2 regions of the Paenibacillus sp. NPDC057934 genome follow, and region 2 is predicted to be linked to the other one. Evidence: riboswitches for the same ligand, from Rfam matches in the RefSeq annotation. Region 2 holds a riboswitch; the other holds the start of a gene.
What was found. Region 2 has a riboswitch for thiamine pyrophosphate ahead of ACFVRY_RS11245 (ABC transporter substrate-binding protein). Riboswitches for the same ligand answer to the same signal wherever they lie in the genome.

Region 1: it holds a riboswitch for thiamine pyrophosphate, as region 2 does, so the genes downstream of both, ACFVRY_RS01665 (ABC transporter ATP-binding protein) here and ACFVRY_RS11245 (ABC transporter substrate-binding protein) in region 2, are expected to answer to the same signal.

The regions. Positions count from the first base shown of each region.
Region 1 covers NZ_JBHVPB010000001.1:352,559-355,967, forward strand. Annotated here, with positions in the region: gene ACFVRY_RS01655 (ABC transporter substrate-binding protein) at 1-548, opposite strand, end outside; gene ACFVRY_RS01660 (ABC transporter permease) at 545-1,321, opposite strand; gene ACFVRY_RS01665 (ABC transporter ATP-binding protein) at 1,302-2,111, opposite strand; TPP riboswitch at 2,174-2,280, opposite strand; gene ACFVRY_RS01670 (hypothetical protein) at 2,386-2,874, shown strand; gene ACFVRY_RS01675 (hypothetical protein) at 3,167-3,409, shown strand, end outside.
Region 2 covers NZ_JBHVPB010000004.1:305,785-309,193, reverse strand. Annotated here, with positions in the region: gene ACFVRY_RS11255 (hypothetical protein) at 1-688, shown strand, start outside; gene ACFVRY_RS11250 (Hpt domain-containing protein) at 695-1,051, opposite strand; TPP riboswitch at 1,189-1,300, shown strand; gene ACFVRY_RS11245 (ABC transporter substrate-binding protein) at 1,511-2,572, shown strand; gene ACFVRY_RS11240 (MTH1187 family thiamine-binding protein) at 2,622-2,915, shown strand; gene ACFVRY_RS11235 (ABC transporter permease) at 2,912-3,409, shown strand, end outside.

The DNA of each region.
Region 1 (3,409 bases), on a different contig from region 2:
AGCTTTAAGGATTCTGGATCACCACCGCTGCTACGGACCATCGTCTTCACCATGGCTTCATAGAGCGGGATGGAGGAATAGCCTACGGTCTTGCCGGTCAGATCTGCAGGCGTCTTCACAGAAGAATCAGCCGGAACCATCAGATGATTCAAGGGGTGTCTGACAATGGCTGCGATGGAGAGGACAGGGATCTGTTCCCCGCGTGCCATCAGCACCTGTGGCTGGTAACTCAGCGCAAGATCAATCTTGCCCGCAGCTACGAGCTTCAGCGCATCATTGCTGTCAGCAGGCATCTGAATCTCTACATCAAGTCCTTCCTCAGCAAAATATCCGTTCTCCTGAGCAGCGTAAAGGAAGGAATGAACAGCATTCGGATACCAGTCCAGCATCAGCGTAAGCTTATGCGGCTTACCGGAGTCTTCCCCGGTTTTGCTACCAGCGCCTCCTGACTTTGCTGCTTCGCCGCAGCCACTCGTAAGCAATGCTGTCACTACTGCAAGTAGCAGCAGCGGAACAATTTTTTTGAAACTGTGATGTCTTGTAATCATTTGTGAAATCCTCTTTTCTTGAAAATAATCTTTTCGATCATAGTGATAATCAGAAATAAACCAACGCCCATCGCGGATAGCAGGACCACTGCGGCAAACATTTCCTTGCTCTGCAAGTTTCCTGCCATCCTGCGGCTAAAATATCCAAGTCCCTTGCTGCCACCTAGCCATTCGCCAATCGTCGCCCCGATCACACAGTAGACCATTGACAGCTTGAGGCCGGAGAAGAAAGAGGGCAGAGCCAGCGGAATCCGTATCTTGAGCAGAATTTGGCGGGTGCTGGCGCCCATGGTGCGGAGCAGGTCCTCATAAGCGTGATTCTTCTGCTGTAACCCGTCATATGCTCCAACCACCACTGGGAAAAAGGCAGTCAAGAATACTACCGCCACCTTACTCCACAGTGTGTATCCGAACCACATAATAAAGACAGGAGACAGCGCGATGAGTGGAATGGTCTGGCTGATGATAATAAAGGGATAGAGTGCCTTTTCCAGCGGACGCCACGTGTGCATGCCAAGTCCCAGCAAGGTGCCGCAGGTAACGGACAAGGCGTAGCCAAGCAGTACCTCTTGTAACGTAGCGGGTAAATGCAGCCCGAACAATATGTTCTTGTTCTCGAACAGAGACGCTCCTATCGACAGAGGACCTGGGAGAATGAATGGTGGAAGGACTCCGGTCCGCGCCAGCATCTCCCATAGACCGAGAATAAACAGCAGCAGAAGAAGAAACGGTCCGTAATTCTGCAAGTTTTTTCTAAACAGCCGGGTTGTCATACAATTTGCGCTCCAATTCAGCCCGCAGCTCTATAAAACGCGGTTCATAATTCATTTTGCTATGCCGGGGCCTAGGGAGATCCACGAGTATTTCTTCCACGTATCCTCCGGCCTGTCCAGGTAAGAGGTAGATGCGGTCACTGAGCAGCAGAGCCTCTTCTAGATCATGCGTAATGAAGAGAATCGTCTTGTCCAGCACATCCAATATCTCCAGCAACCAGCTATGCATTTCCCGCTTGGTCATGTGATCCAGGGCCCCAAAAGGTTCGTCTAGCAGCAACAGGTCGCCCCCCGTAATGAGCGTTCGAAGAAAAGCCACCCGCTGCCGCATTCCGCCTGATAGTTCATGGGGGAACGAGTTTTCAATACCGGCTAGACCTAAACGCTCCAGCAATTCAATTACATGACTAGTAACCTCGGCTTTGCTACGGCTCCGCTTGATTTCCCAAGGAAGCAGGCAATTCTCCAGTACCGTCCTCCAGGGTAGCAGCAGATCCTGCTGAGGCATATAAGCGACCTGGCCCAACCGCTTGGCGGTAACCGAAACACCGTGAAGACGCAGATCCCCGCTGCTTGGCTCAAGCAATCCGGCAATAATTTTGAAAAGCGTGCTTTTTCCGCATCCGCTGGTTCCAACAAGGGAAACGAACTCACCTTGGTGAACCGCTAAGGATATATCTGAGAGTACCGGTGCATCTGCGGATTTGGCGTAGGCGTAAGATAAATTGTGTACAGAGATGATTTCCGTAATCCGCGTAACCTCCTTAGCACGATAAAAAGACCCCTTCATCTCCCGGCGGAAATAAAGGGGCCTAAAATTTAAGTTTGCAAAAAGAAGTGCCATGCAATACCCGAATTTCAGTTCCACTTCCCTCCGCTGGTATGATCCAGATCAGGTTCCAAGGGTCCGAAGCTTACCGCATTCGTCTCAGCCAATTCAGGCTCCCCTAGTGAAAAAATACTTTTATCGCTATCAAGTTTCATAATTCGGTTATAAATATACCATATTTTATAGTATTGTAAATAGCAGGGCATATTAAATTCATTCAACCAGGGTGATCTCATTGGAATTAAACAAAGCAACCTGTAGTAGTGTCGGTAGTTATAAACATGCACTGACTAAGGGGAAGAAATATAAAATATTAGATGAAAAAGAAGAAATGATCAGAATCGTCGGAGACCAAGGTAGGAGAGTTTGGATCAATAAGTATTACTTTTATTTTAATGACGAAGAAGTGCTTATATTGACTGATTGGAAATTCGATGATGATGTTGAAACAATGGAATTCATTGAAATTACATTAACATTTAATGATCGAGTAAAACGTTGGTGCATCATTACGACACCGGATAAGTTAAAGCAGTATTTTGCTAGACTAGCAGCACCAGAATTACCAGGGATTCATATAGGACACATGATAATAGTGCAAAGGATAGATGTTGATACTGTGAATGCATTTTTGCGACAAATGGATAACCAAGGCGAATTACTTAAAGCATCATTACCACTAGGTGAAGGATCAGAAGACGAAGATATCTCGGGGCTACTCTAAACTGTTAGTAGTATCTGATAACAACGCTGTAATGAAAGGAGCGTCAAGATGAAAGAAAGGACTGCGAAATCAACTTTACAAGTATTTTTTTTATTTGGATAGTGTTTATCGTAATTTCATCGATACAGTTGTTGCTAAATATTGTGCAAGAGCGCCCCACTTGGGTGATAACTTTAGTGTTCCTACCTATACCAATGTCTGTGTTTCTTGCGGTTGAGAACAAAAAAAGTAATAAATGTAACAAATATTTAGAGGAAATAAGAGGTGTTAGACCTCTATAAGGAGTAATAAAGTGCAAAAAGCATCTGAAGCAGAAAAGTTGAATATCCTTGATTTATTCGGAAGATTGGATGTTGAAGAGTATGACAATCCTGGTTCTATTTTTAAATATATAGGAATATTAGATGTACACGCTAAGCGCTTATCTGAAGAGGAAGCAGCGTCGATACTAGGCTCGGAGCTTATTAGCAGGAATGAATCTAAATTTGTAGATTACTTTCGCCGATGTGTACAAACCATCCCAGGTCGGATATTT
Region 2 (3,409 bases):
TCCTGGTTACATTGAACAATATTGCGAGGAGCATACCTATACCCGCTGGGGACCCCAGACGTATTATATGACTAATGAACAGACCTTCTGCTGCATCAGCCGGGCAGAACGCCCGCTCGCCATACAGCTTGCCAATCAAATGTATGGAGAATATTATTATGGCCTGCTACTTAGCATGTTTCACAAAATTGTCCTGCTGAAGCTGGCGAATATGCACTCCCGGCTCCGCATCAATCGGGATGATGACGATATTGAGGATTTGATCTTCTTCATCAATAAATTCTCGGCCAAATTTTATTTTCTGGAGCTGATTTCCCAATCACAAGGTCGGGAGATTTTCTTCCAGCTCCGCAAAGTTTATGGCAACGATGCGCTATTCGACGAGGTGAAGCAGACACTGAATGATCTGTTTCAGTATCAAGTGAAGTACCAGTCGAAACGGCGGGATATGCTGCTGATGATTCTGACCGTCTTCACTGTAGTGAGCGGTATATACGGAATGAATCAAGTGATTGATGATCTGGAAGGGACCATTAACTGGGGCAAAATGATGCAATATTCCCTATTCCAGTATTTCGCGCTAGTGCTGACCTTCAGCGGCATTGTGATCAGCGTTGTCTTGACGGTGCGGGAGATATGGAACGGCATCCGGGCTCGCCGCCGGAAGAAAATCAAATATCAGAATTAGCCTTCGTTACTCTATCTGCTGTTCCAATGCACGACACGTATCAGTAAAAACAGCGGCTAGCAGGGAATCTAACGACTGTGGGGAATTTAGATCCCCCCGCCGGGCCTGTTGCTCAATGCTTGCGCACAGAGAAGCAAAGTATCCTGCGCCAATGCTGAGGCTGCCTGACTTCAGGCTATGGGCAATTCCGGCAATGCTCGCGGAATCGCTGCTGTCCAAGGCTAACCGAAGCGCCTCCAGTCTCGGCGGCGTATCGGTCTTGAACATTCCAATCAGTCCGGCGAACAACCCTTCGCCATCTTCATCCAGTGCTTTGATGCCAGCGACCGTCTCTTCATCGATTAAATATTGCTTATTTAGCATGATAATTCCACCTCTTAAATAGTTTATGTTATCCCTCTCTTCCGCCTCCAACTTCAAAATGAACAACAAAGCTGCTGGACAACGAAAAGAGGGGAGTCTATAATTACACCGTAAGCAAGAAGCATCACCCGTTAACTTCATAGCACCAGGGGGGCTGGGATTGGCCGGCTGAGAGTGTATCCCTCAAGATACTGACCCTTATACCTGATCTGGATAATGCCAGCGTAGGAACCGTAATTGAGCATGGCTGCTTTAAGGCCTATGCCATCCTTGCGCAAAGCCGCGTCCCGTTCATCTTCGGGACGCTTTTTTATGGTATATTTCCGATTAACACAATTCATGGGGAATTGAATCGCGCTGCCTGTACTTTAGGTGGCAGATGACGGTGTGAAGACGGGGAATTCGCCGGAATTAACGCAATCACTGCGAAGAACCGGTACCAAAAGGAGAGAGAAGAACATGGGAGTCAAGAAACTGCTTATGCTGGGCCTGACCTGTCTGCTCGTTATCGCCGTTGCCGGATGCGGCAGCAATAACAGCAACTCTGCCGAAGGCAACAAGGAAACCGGCAAGACAAACACCGGAGCCTCTACCGGGAAGCCAGGTACATCGCAAGAACTGACCAAAGTCAAGATCGCGCTCGACTGGACACCGAACACGAACCACACGGGGTTATATGTCGCAAGAGATCTTGGGTATTACAAGGAAGAAGGACTGGATGTTGAGATTGTGCAACCCGGCGCGGCTGGTGCAGACACGATGGTCACTTCCGGTGAAGCCGCTTTTGGTATCGGATATCAGGAAGGCCTGACTTTGGCCCGTCTGCAAGGCGTACCGCTGGTCTCGCTTGCCGCCATCATTCAGCATAATACATCTGGTTTTGCGGCCCCCAAGAGCAAGGGCATTACCTCTCCGAAGGATTTTGAAGGAAAAACATACGGAGGTTGGGGCTCCCCGGTGGAAGAAGCAGCACTCAAAGCTATCATGGACCCGGAAGGTGCCGATGTGAAAAAGGTAAAGATCATCAATATGGGCGAAGCCGACTTTTTTACAGCTGTGAAGCGGGATATTGATTTCGCCTGGATTTTCTATGCCTGGACCGGTATTCAAGCTGAACTGCGCGGAGAACCCATCGACATGCTCTATGTAAAGGACTACGCACCACAGCTCGATTATTACACACCTGTGCTGACCACCAGCGAGAAAGAGATCACCGAGCATCCCGAGATCGTCAAAGCCTTCGTTAAAGCGACCTCCAAAGGCTACAAATACGCCATCGATCATCCAGAGGATGCTGCAAACGTTCTGATCAAAGCCGTCCCTGATCTCGATCCGAAACTTGTGATGGCCAGTCAGAAATGGCTCAGTCCAAAATATCAGGATGATGCGCCGCGCTGGGGGGAACAAAAAGCTGAGGTCTGGAAAAACTATGCTGACTGGATGTATGGCCTTAAGCTACTTGAGCAACCAGTAGATACCAGCAAGGCGTTTACGAATGATTTCCTGCCTGCAGCACAGTAATGAATGGATTCATATTTAACCATACTATATTGAGAGAGGATTGATCATTTTGGCTAACACACTGCTAAGCATTCAAGTTATCCCTAAAACCCCTAACAATGAGGATTCCATCCCTTATGTGGATAAAGCGATCGAGGTCATTCAGAAGTCCAGTGTGAAGCATCAGGTGAACCCGCTCGAAACGACGATGGAAGGCGAACTAAATGACTTGCTGGACATCGTGCGCGAAATGCATGAAGCACTGGTCCAAGCCGGCAGCCCAAGCGTGATCTCCCAGATCAAAATCGCCCACAATCCGAACGGAATCAGCATGGACAAACTGACGGAGAAATACCGGCCGTGAGATCGTCCTGGAAGCAGATATGGCCGCCCATTGTGGCGGTCGTCTTCTTTTTAGCGGTATGGCAGCTGGCGGTATCTTTCTTTGATATTGAAAAATGGATTCTGCCCAGCCCCCGTGATATCGGTCATGAATTCGCTGGCAATCCAGCCGGCGTCTGGGACCATACGCTGGCTACACTGAAGCTGACGCTGATTGGCTTTCCCATCGGTACCGGCGTAGGGCTTGCGGTGGCGCTACTACTGCACCTGATGCCTTGGGCGAAACGTGCTTTTTACCCGCTGCTGATCCTGAGCCAGAACGTGCCATCCATCGCCCTAGGTCCCTTGCTTGTCATCTGGTTCGGCTTCGGTCTGCTGCCGAAGATGGTGCTGATTACGCTGGTCTGCTTCTTCCCTGTCGCCGTGGCCGCCATGGGCGGGCTGTCACAGAGTGACCGGGTGATGCTCAATTATATGAAAATGGCGGGGGCGAGCAAGTGGCAGATTTTCACCAAG